Regions from separate parts of the Priestia sp. ABM2_011 genome, predicted to be linked through region 1. Evidence: riboswitches for the same ligand, from Rfam matches in the RefSeq annotation. Region 1 holds a riboswitch; the other holds the start of a gene.
What was found. A riboswitch is a leader RNA that binds a small molecule or an ion and turns the genes downstream of it on or off. The one in region 1 is predicted to bind S-adenosylmethionine.

Region 1 (4,793 bases):
TCATCGCTGCGCCTCCGCCAAATGCCGCTGATACTCCGCATGCTTCTAAAATTTCTTGCTCAGTTGCACCTTGATCAATGCAGCCTTTTGTATGATAAATCATACAGTACTCGTCTTGAGCTACTACGCTGATTCCTAGCGCGATTAACTGCTTTTCTTTTTTAGAAAGAGAACCTTCTCCAAAACATGCTTCAGTAAACGCATTAAACGTTTTTGTTACTTCCGGCAATTTTTCGCTAAATTTCCCAACACCCATTTTATAATCATGAAGTGCTTGCTCAGTTGAATGACGTGCTTCTTGCTGCATAACGTCAGCTCCCATCATCAGTAAAGTTTTCACGGTTAGTATGCGTGAGAAAAATAAGAGTTATTCGTTTTGATGCATACAAAAAAGCACTTGCCCAGAGTGGGCAAGCGCTTTTCTTCTATTATTTATTTACCGGCAATACTCCGCCTTTGTATTTTTCTTTAATGTAGTCTTGAATTTCTTTAGAGTGAAGAACTTTTACTAAAGCTTTCACTGTATCTTTATTTTCATCACCTTTGTGAACCGTAATGATGTTTGCATATGGGTTATTTTCTTTGCTTTCCACTGCGATTGGATCTTTTACTGGATCTAAACCAGCATCGATAGCATAGTTAGCATTGATAACAACAGCGTCACCTTCATTGTTTTTGTACATTTGAGGTAACAATCCGCCTTCAACATCGGCTTTAAATTTTAAATTCTTAGGGTTTTCTACAATATCTTTAATTTGTGCGTCTGTTTTCTTTACGCCTGGTTTTAATTTGATCACGCCAGCTTTTTCAAAAATCGATAAAATACGTCCTTGCTCTGCTACTGCATCACGCATAATAACTGTGCCGTTTTTCGGAAGATCTTTTAAGCTTTTGTATTTTTTAGAGTAGATACCAATTGGTTCAATATGAATGGCACCGGCACTTACAAAATCATACCCTTTTTCACCTTTATGATCTTTTAGCACTGAATTCATATAAGGAACGTGCTGGAAATAGTTTGCATCAATTTCATTGTTTGCAAGAGCTGTGTTCGGTAAGATGTAATCTTGGAATTTTTTAATCTCTAAGTCAATTCCTTGTTTTTCTAAAATCGGTTTTGCTTGTTCCAAAATTTCAGCATGAGGCGTATTAGATGCACCCACGACAATTTTCTTTTCATCTTTTGATCCATTGTTAAATCCACACGCAGCTAATCCTACTACTAGCGCAGATGTTAATGCTAAAGCTGAAAGCCATTTCTTCATAATAAATAGTCCTCCCTTTATCTTTTATCAATTTTTGCAGTAATCGCATCTCCAATAAGTTGGATAATAAATACAATAATCAAAATTAAGATCGTAGCAGCTAGCGTTACGTCATTATGACTGCGCTGGAATCCTTCTAAATATGCAAGGTTTCCAAGACCTCCAGCTCCAATCACACCCGCCATTGCCGTATAGCCGACTAACGCAATGGTTGTTACTGTCAAACCGGAAATCAAAGCTGGCAGCGATTCAGGTAACAGCACTTTAAAGATAATAGTGCTTGTTGTGGCTCCCATTGATTTAGCAGCTTCAATAACACCTTTATCAATTTCACGCAGACCAATTTCTACAAGACGCGCATAAAATGGTGCTGCTCCAACAATTAAAGCCGGTAACGCTGCATTAGCGCCTAAAATACTTCCTACCAATGCTTTGGTAAATGGAATCAGTAACACAATTAAAATAATGAATGGAATGGAACGAAAGATATTTACAACCGCCGACACAATGGCATATAAAGGTTTGTTTTGCCAAAGCTGTCCTTTGGACGTTAAAAATAAAAGCAAGCCCAATAAAATACCTAGAACAAATGTGGCTACAACTGAAATAGCCGTCATATATAGTGTTTCATTTGTCGCTTGAATAAAATCATCTAAAATAACGTTTGGAAATAGTTTCTCAAGCATTTGTCATTACCTCCACTTCTACCTGCTGCTCATGAATGTATGCAATGACTTTTTCAACTTCTGTTAATTCCCCGTCTAAATGAACGAACAGCGTCCCGTATGAACCTGTTTGTGTATGAGAAATCTTTCCTTGCAAAATATTAATCGTTACATCAAACTGTTTTAAAATCGTTGTAATGAGCGGTTGCTCTGCTTTTCCGCCAACAAACGTCAGCTGAATAATTTGCCCGCTTGGATACAGCTCTTTTACTTGTTCAATCGTTTCAAACGTTTCCTCTGGTTCAGAAATCTGTTGAACGAATCGTTTTGTAATCGGCTGCTTAGGTTTTCTGAATACTTCTAGCACTTGTCCTTCTTCTACTACTGCCCCATTTTCCATAACGGCTACTCGATGACAAATTTTACGAATGACGTGCATTTCATGAGTAATCAATACAATGGTTAACCCTAGCTTCTCATTAATATCTACTAACAGATCTAAAATAGAATCTGTCGTTTGAGGATCAAGCGCTGATGTTGCTTCATCACAAAGCAATACTTTTGGATTGTTCGCTAGCGCTCGAGCAATCCCAACACGCTGCTTTTGTCCGCCGCTAAGCTGTGATGGATAAGCATCTTCACGCCCTTCAAGCCCGACTAGCTTAATAAGTTCGTCCACTCGTTTCATTCTTTTTTCTTTTGAAATCCCTGCTATTTCTAACGGAAAGGCAATATTTTCTCGTACCGTACGCGACCACAAGATATTAAAGTGCTGAAATACCATACTAATTTCTTGTCTAGCTTTTCTGAGTTTTCCGCCTTTAATTTTTCCAATATCATTACCTGCTACTTCGACCGTTCCTGTCGTTGGTGTTTCTAATCCGTTTAGCAAGCGAATCAAAGAACTTTTCCCCGCTCCGCTATAACCAATAATTCCGTAAATTTCACCTTGGTTAACGGTTAGATTCACATTATCAACAGCTGTTACTTGACCGCTTTTGGCCTGATAAATTTTTGTAACGTCTGTTAATGTAATCATATTTCTTCACCTTCTTTAATAAAAACTTAATTATGTTAGGTTGCCCTATAGGATGAAAAAGCCGTAAAACAATTTTCCCCATTAAAAAAGCCTCTCTGCGCATGACAGAAAGGCTCGATATTTAATCCTTTCTCTCATCTTTCAAAGCGCATAGCTTTGCAGGAATTGGCACCATTTCAGTTAGTCTGACGGTTGCCGGGTTTCACAGGGCTCAGTCCCTCCACCTCTCTTGATAAGAGTTCGCAACAATTATTTTGTTTTTGGGAAATATTCATTCATTTATGAACATTCATGAGTGTGATTTTAGCATGTGTCAGATAGGCTGTCAACAGATTTTGTTCTTGGGATAATATCCCAAGATTTCAACAGCCCCAACGGTTCGCTCTCTTTCAACTTCTTCATTTTAAACAAACGTTTGATTATCGAAGCTCCTCGAGTACGTGCTCGATGGAATGAAACGCGTAGAGTTTTTTTACCATTTCACCATTTTCCACTTCAATCAAACAAGGTACGCTTTCAATAGAAAATAATTCTGCTTTTGAAGGCATATAATTTAAATTGCTCATTCCGATGGTTACATCCGGCAGCATCGCTTCTGCCACGGTTAACATTTTTTTTGCCAGCTGACATGTCCCGCAAAAAGGCGTATGGAAAAAGATAAAGGCTCTTTCTCCTTCTTTTAACTGATCATCCAGCTGTTTTTCGCTCCATTCTTGCATGTTGCTCATTCCTTTTATGTTAAAAATTCTGCATTAACATCGATATTGGCACTCAGCAATACTGTTGCTATGTGATGTCTAGGGGCGGCAGCAACTTCTCGGTACATTTTATCAATATATAGATGCTCTGCTTCCGGAAGCTCTCGTTTAAATTGTTTTCTCAGCTTATTCCCTGAATCATCAGAGTCAACGAGTATGTATACCTCTTTGTTAAACGTACAGTCAATAATTTCATCCAGCTTTGATAAACTAATCGTACCGTTTGTACAAATAATTTCAATTGGTTCTCGAATGATATCTTGAATACGCTTTTTATCTGACTTTCCTTCGACAATAATTACTTTTTCAATTTCAATTAGCCCCATTTTCATCACCCATAATCGTCAGTTGTATAGTAACATCATTTCTTTATGCTATACAATATTCGTTAATGTATCACAGTTCACCTGTTTTTTAAAAGAAATTTGCAAGAAAGAACTCTTTTAAAAGGCAGTTTAGGCCATATTATCTCTATAAAACAAGAAAAACAGCGGCAGTTGCCACTGTTTAGCACCATCCTGCTTCTTCATCGCAGTCTGTATATTTTTGCGTTTCACCTTGTTTTTGTACGTCCGCGTATTGATAGAACTTATTATTTTCTTGCGAATATCCTTCTTCAAAGCGGTATTCATTGCCGCTTGTTCCGTAGCTAACTTCACCAATTGGCTGCTTATCAACGTATAATTTCATACCGCCGTCATGAAATTTAGCTGTAACGCGATCTGTAACGTCCATTTTTTGTTTTTCAAACATAAAAAGACACTCCTTTAGCTTGTTTACTAATAGAGTGTCCAGTCAAAAACTTTTCATAAAGACAATTTATGGAGGAATATTATCCTTCGTTTGTCATTTCTTCGTATTGCTCTGCTGTCATCAGCTTGTCTACTTGAGAAGCATCAGATGGTTTGATTGTAATCATCCATGCTTCTTCGTATGGAGATTCATTAACAAGTTCAGGACTATCGCCTAAGTTGTCGTTTACTGCTACAACTTCACCGCTAATTGGTGCGTAAAGCTCAGAAACTGTTTTTACTGATTCAACGCTACCAAACGGCTCGTCAGCTTC
Region 2 (4,793 bases), 3.4 Mb from region 1:
TTGCTACTGCTTTAATATCCGTTACCTGTAAAAATGGATTTGAAGGGCTTTCGATATAAATAGCCTTCGTATCTTTTGTGATAGCTTCTTCTACTTTCTCAACCTTCGTTGTATCAACAAAAGTTGTTTTGATACCAAACTTTGAAAATAGTCGTGTTAATACACGATATGTCCCGCCGTACGTATCGTGTGAAACTAAAATTTCATCTCCTGATTCAAAAATAGATAACACCGATGAAATAGCAGCCATACCTGATGAAAAAGCAAAACCAGCGTATCCATTTTCTAGCTGAGCAATAGTGTTTTCTAAAGCCTCACGCGTTGGGTTTCCTGAACGAGAATAGTCATAGCGGCCGTTGTTCGTCTCATCTTCTTGATTAAATGTAGATACCTGATAAATAGGTACGTTAACCGCTCCAAAATGACCGTCAATTCCTGTATTTGCATGAATTAAGTTCGTACCAAATCTATGTTTATTATTGTTGGTATGCATCAAATGCCTCCTTCAAATCTTTAATTAAATCATCTGCGTGCTCAATTCCAACTGATAATCGAAGTAAACAGTTTGTTACTCCGACACGATTTCGAATTTCCTCCGGAATATCAGCGTGTGTTTGACGAGCTGGGAATGTCATTAAACTTTCCACGCCTCCTAAGCTTTCTGCAAATGTAATAACTTTAACATTTTCTAAAAGTACTGACACGATGTTAGGGTGTGAGACAGCAAAAGAAATCATGCCTCCAAATCCAGTTGCTTGTTTCTTCATGATTTCATAGCCCGGATGTGTTTCAAGACCAGGGTAATACACTTTTTCCACGGAATCATGAGCAGTAAGCCAATTTGCAATTTTCAGTGCGTTTTCGTTATGTTTTTCCATACGAAGCGCTAGCGTCTTAATACCGCGCAATAACAGCCAGCTATCCTGTGGACCTAAGATTGCCCCAGCTGCATTTTGATAAAAACGAATTTTCTCTCCTAAGCTACTACATCGAGCGACTACAAGACCAGCAACTACATCATTATGACCCCCAATGTATTTGCTTGCACTATGTATCACAATATCTGCTCCGAGCTCTAAAGGACGCTGATAGTAAGGGGACATGAATGTATTGTCAACGATAGTAAGCAAATCATGCTGTTTAGCTAACGCAATTGCTTCTGGCAAATCAGTCACGTGCATCATTGGATTTGTAGGTGTTTCAATAAATAGAGCTTTCGTGTTGGGACGAAGCGCATCTTTTACTTGCTCGAGATGGGCTGTGTTGACGTACGAAACAGTAATTCCTTGCTCTGAAAAGATTTCATTTAGTACTCGGTACGTTCCTCCGTATAAATCCTCTGATACAATTAAATGATCTCCGTTTTTAAATAGTGCTAAAACTGCCATTACACCCGCCATTCCTGAAGCGAATGCTACTCCTACTTCGCCTTTTTCTAAAGCAGCAATTGCTTCTTCCAATGCTGTACGAGTAGGGTTTGCCGTACGTGCATAGTCAAATCCCGTACTTTGCCCTAAAGCAGGATGAGCAAATGTTGATGCTTGGTAAATGGGTGTTGTAATAGAACCTGTTGAAGGGTCACGACCTACTCCTGAACGAACTAATAAAGTTTCAATTTTCATCTATTTCTCTCCTTAACTCAAAATAAAAAACACTCTTCACAGATGGAAGAGTGTTCGTTTATACACGATTTCTCTCATCTGTTAGAACAATACTGATGTTCCACAGGAATTAGCACCGTTCAAATGAATGTTTCATTTGATGGTTGCCGGGCATCGCAGGGCCAGTCCCTCCGCCACTCTTGATAAGAGTTCTATATAATTGTTGGTGGTTAACGTTTGTTGTTACTAACTTTAATAAAGATTTTCTTTATTGTCAACATAATTTTCTAAAAAATTTAAATCATCTCATTTGTTTATTCAATATACTTGTCCTGATAAGCACATAAAAAAAGAGACGACACCAAGGTCTCTTTTTCTAAGGCAAGTGCACAGATTTTACGTGAGCTAACTTCCAGTACATACTTTCTCCATTTGCCGTAATTAGTTCAACAATATTATTAGAAACTTCTTTAAGTACGCCAATTTTTTCTGATTGATCCCCTAAATCTAATACGACCAGTTGATTTTCATATTTTTTAAGCTGCTCTTCAAAGTTTCTGACAAAAGGTGCAGAGGCAGGCCTTACTGGGAGCTCTTTGTCACTTAAAGAATAAGGGGTTAACTCATTACTATAAGGGGTAAGCCATTTCAAATGATGTAAAGAAACAAAGACATTTTTATATACTGGAGAATAAAACACAAGATAATCATTCAGCACGCTTGTAATATAGCCATGCAATGATTTTCCTCCTGTTACATAAATTTCAATAAATTTTCCTTTTGCCTGCTGTAAAATATTACGATAAGAAATCCGCTGACTTTCTTCTATTAAGTTCTCTTCTATGGTTCGTAAAGGTGTATAATCTTCTTCTGAAACCTCTCGCAAGCGATGTATGTGTAAAAGAGGAATATACAAATAATCATGTCCATTATATAAAACCATTACATCTAACCCGAGATCAACAAGTTTTCCTATAAACGTTGTTTTCCCTGATATATCGACTTCAACAATTTTATCAATATAATGATTCATACTCATTCTCATTCTCCTCCTTTTTCCTATATGATAGAAAAGGTGCTTTATAAGCACCTTTTACGTTCCAGTTCGTCATGCTTTCCAACGATAATTTTTCGTTTTAATAACTTTTTCACCTGGTGTTGAAGAGCGTGAACCCGTACGGCGTCCTCCCGAGCGATCGTCTGTGCGACCTCCTGTACGTCTTCCGGTACGGTCTCCAGTACGGCCATCCGTGCGACCTCCGGTTCTATCTACTGTAGTTGACTCTTGCATAGAATCTTCTTCATTTGTATCTCCATTTTGCTCAGAATTTTCTTCATTTTGCTTGAAAGATCCTTTTGATCCTAAGGCAATGGTTTTTACGTGTCTTGGTTGTAAACGTAAAACTTGATTATTTTGTACAAGAGTAAAGTTTCCACTGCGGCTTTGAACTAATACACCTTCCACAGCCTCTGGGCCTCCACCGTTAATAGCTACCCATCTATGTGAAAACTCTTCAAACAGTTCATTAAAACTTTTCGCTTTGATATAATCAGGTGTTTCTTCAACTAATAATGGATTTTGCGGAACAACAGGTGTATTTTTGCTTACAACTTCACTTACACTCTTTATATGCTCTACATTGATATAAACGACGCCGTCATCTTCTGTTAATAATACGACATACGCAGATTCAAATGAGCCTAATACGTCAAGGATTTTACCCACTTTCTTCTCTGGACCACCTTGATTTATTTGCACCTGCTTATCTTTCATTAATAATAGAGTACCTGCAAATGTGTTAGCTCTGTGAAGTTCTACTTCACTATTAAATCCAGAAAATGTTTGTGCCGAATTAGACTTCGTATCCTCTGTAATGCTTTTAACATGGGCAAGCTGATAATAAATAAATGTATACTGCTGCTGTGGAATAAGCTGAGCCGGCTGATTATTTTGCTGGTTGTTATTTTGATTTGTTTCAAGAGCAAGTGTTAAATAATCTGATTGAACGTCAATTAAATATCCCGTTTTAGATTCAGGCCCCCCGCGATATACAGTCACTACTCTCCCTTTTAGTGGTTTAAAATGGGCAGAGTAGCCCGTGCTTTCAGCTTGTTGAACTTTGCGAGCGCGACTACGATTTGCATTTTGAGTTTGATCTTGATTTTGGTCGTAGTAATAGTTACTCATTGTTTTTCCTCCTTATTGATTATCCTTATTGGTCATTCATACTGTATATATACGTATCATGTACAGCTATTGATTTCCTGCATTTGCCTATTATTAACAAAATCCACTGTTGCCTATAAATTGCCTATAAATCTATCTCTTTTTAAAGAGTCAAAAGGTTATTTTGAATATACGCTGTTCGTTCTTTTATAAAAGACAGCATAAATTCGGGTTCTTTATAAAATTGCTCCAAGTTATCTTTTACGTAAGGATCTTTTAATACATATGGAGCAATATACTCATGCAGTTGATAAATGATTGGTTTCATGTATTCTATTGTAAATTGATTATTTAGAACATTGTTCATTTTTTGAACATATCGCTTTTTAATGCTGTTCACCGCCAGTAAGCGAGCTGTAAGCGTATTAAATCCTTGTGCACGGACATAGTCTCCTTCCATTACTTTTCCATTTACATCTCTTCCCCAAGTTGCATCATAATCCCATGGAATCAGTTCAAAGCGCCCGCTTTCATGATTTAGATAGAGCGCATAGTTATGGACAAAACCGTCGTAATTCTGCATACAAATAATACCGACTAACCAAGATAAGTAGCGGTCGACGTTCAGGTACTTCTCAATATTCTGTTCGAATTCCGTATTTGTCCATGTATTAATATTAAATATAAACTTTTCTAATTTTTCCTCGTCTCCTTCTCTCACTGCTTTATCTTCATATCCAGATAACAAAGTTGTTTTTGGCTTTTTATCCAAATCGCTCATCAAAGAAAAATTAGCATCTCCGTCCACTGCATAAAATATGGATCCATCCGCTAAATTTCTTTTTTTCAAAAATAGTTCATCTACCGATTCGAGCTGAAGATATATTCCTTCATTTTTCCCATTAATCTTAAGAGTGACAAACTGAGAGTGGGGAGATAAAACATCTAAAGAAGAGAAAAAATCGAGGGACAATTTGTTGCGCATAAGCGATGGATCTTTGTATTCAGCGTTTAGGTGTATTTCT

Region 2: linked by a shared signal. The riboswitch ahead of ACXAE4_RS20760 (trans-sulfuration enzyme family protein) and the one ahead of ACXAE4_RS02920 (methionine ABC transporter ATP-binding protein) in region 1 are both predicted to bind S-adenosylmethionine.

What each region holds. Positions count from the first base shown of each region.
Region 1 covers NZ_JBSWUB010000001.1:549,287-554,079, reverse strand. Annotated here, with positions in the region: gene ACXAE4_RS02935 (carboxymuconolactone decarboxylase family protein) at 1-307, opposite strand, end outside; gene ACXAE4_RS02930 (MetQ/NlpA family ABC transporter substrate-binding protein) at 429-1,265, opposite strand; gene ACXAE4_RS02925 (methionine ABC transporter permease) at 1,283-1,951, opposite strand; gene ACXAE4_RS02920 (methionine ABC transporter ATP-binding protein) at 1,944-2,969, opposite strand; SAM riboswitch class I at 3,101-3,208, opposite strand; gene ACXAE4_RS02915 (thioredoxin family protein) at 3,389-3,688, opposite strand; gene ACXAE4_RS02910 (toprim domain-containing protein) at 3,703-4,053, opposite strand; gene ACXAE4_RS02905 (YusG family protein) at 4,235-4,480, opposite strand; gene gcvH (glycine cleavage system protein GcvH) at 4,560-4,793, opposite strand, start outside.
Region 2 covers NZ_JBSWUB010000001.1:3,899,706-3,904,498, forward strand. Annotated here, with positions in the region: gene ACXAE4_RS20755 (trans-sulfuration enzyme family protein) at 1-493, opposite strand, end outside; gene ACXAE4_RS20760 (trans-sulfuration enzyme family protein) at 477-1,622, opposite strand; SAM riboswitch class I at 1,694-1,811, opposite strand; gene ACXAE4_RS20765 (hypothetical protein) at 1,978-2,640, opposite strand; gene ACXAE4_RS20770 (spore coat protein) at 2,710-3,789, opposite strand; gene ACXAE4_RS20775 (CotH kinase family protein) at 3,932-4,793, opposite strand, start outside.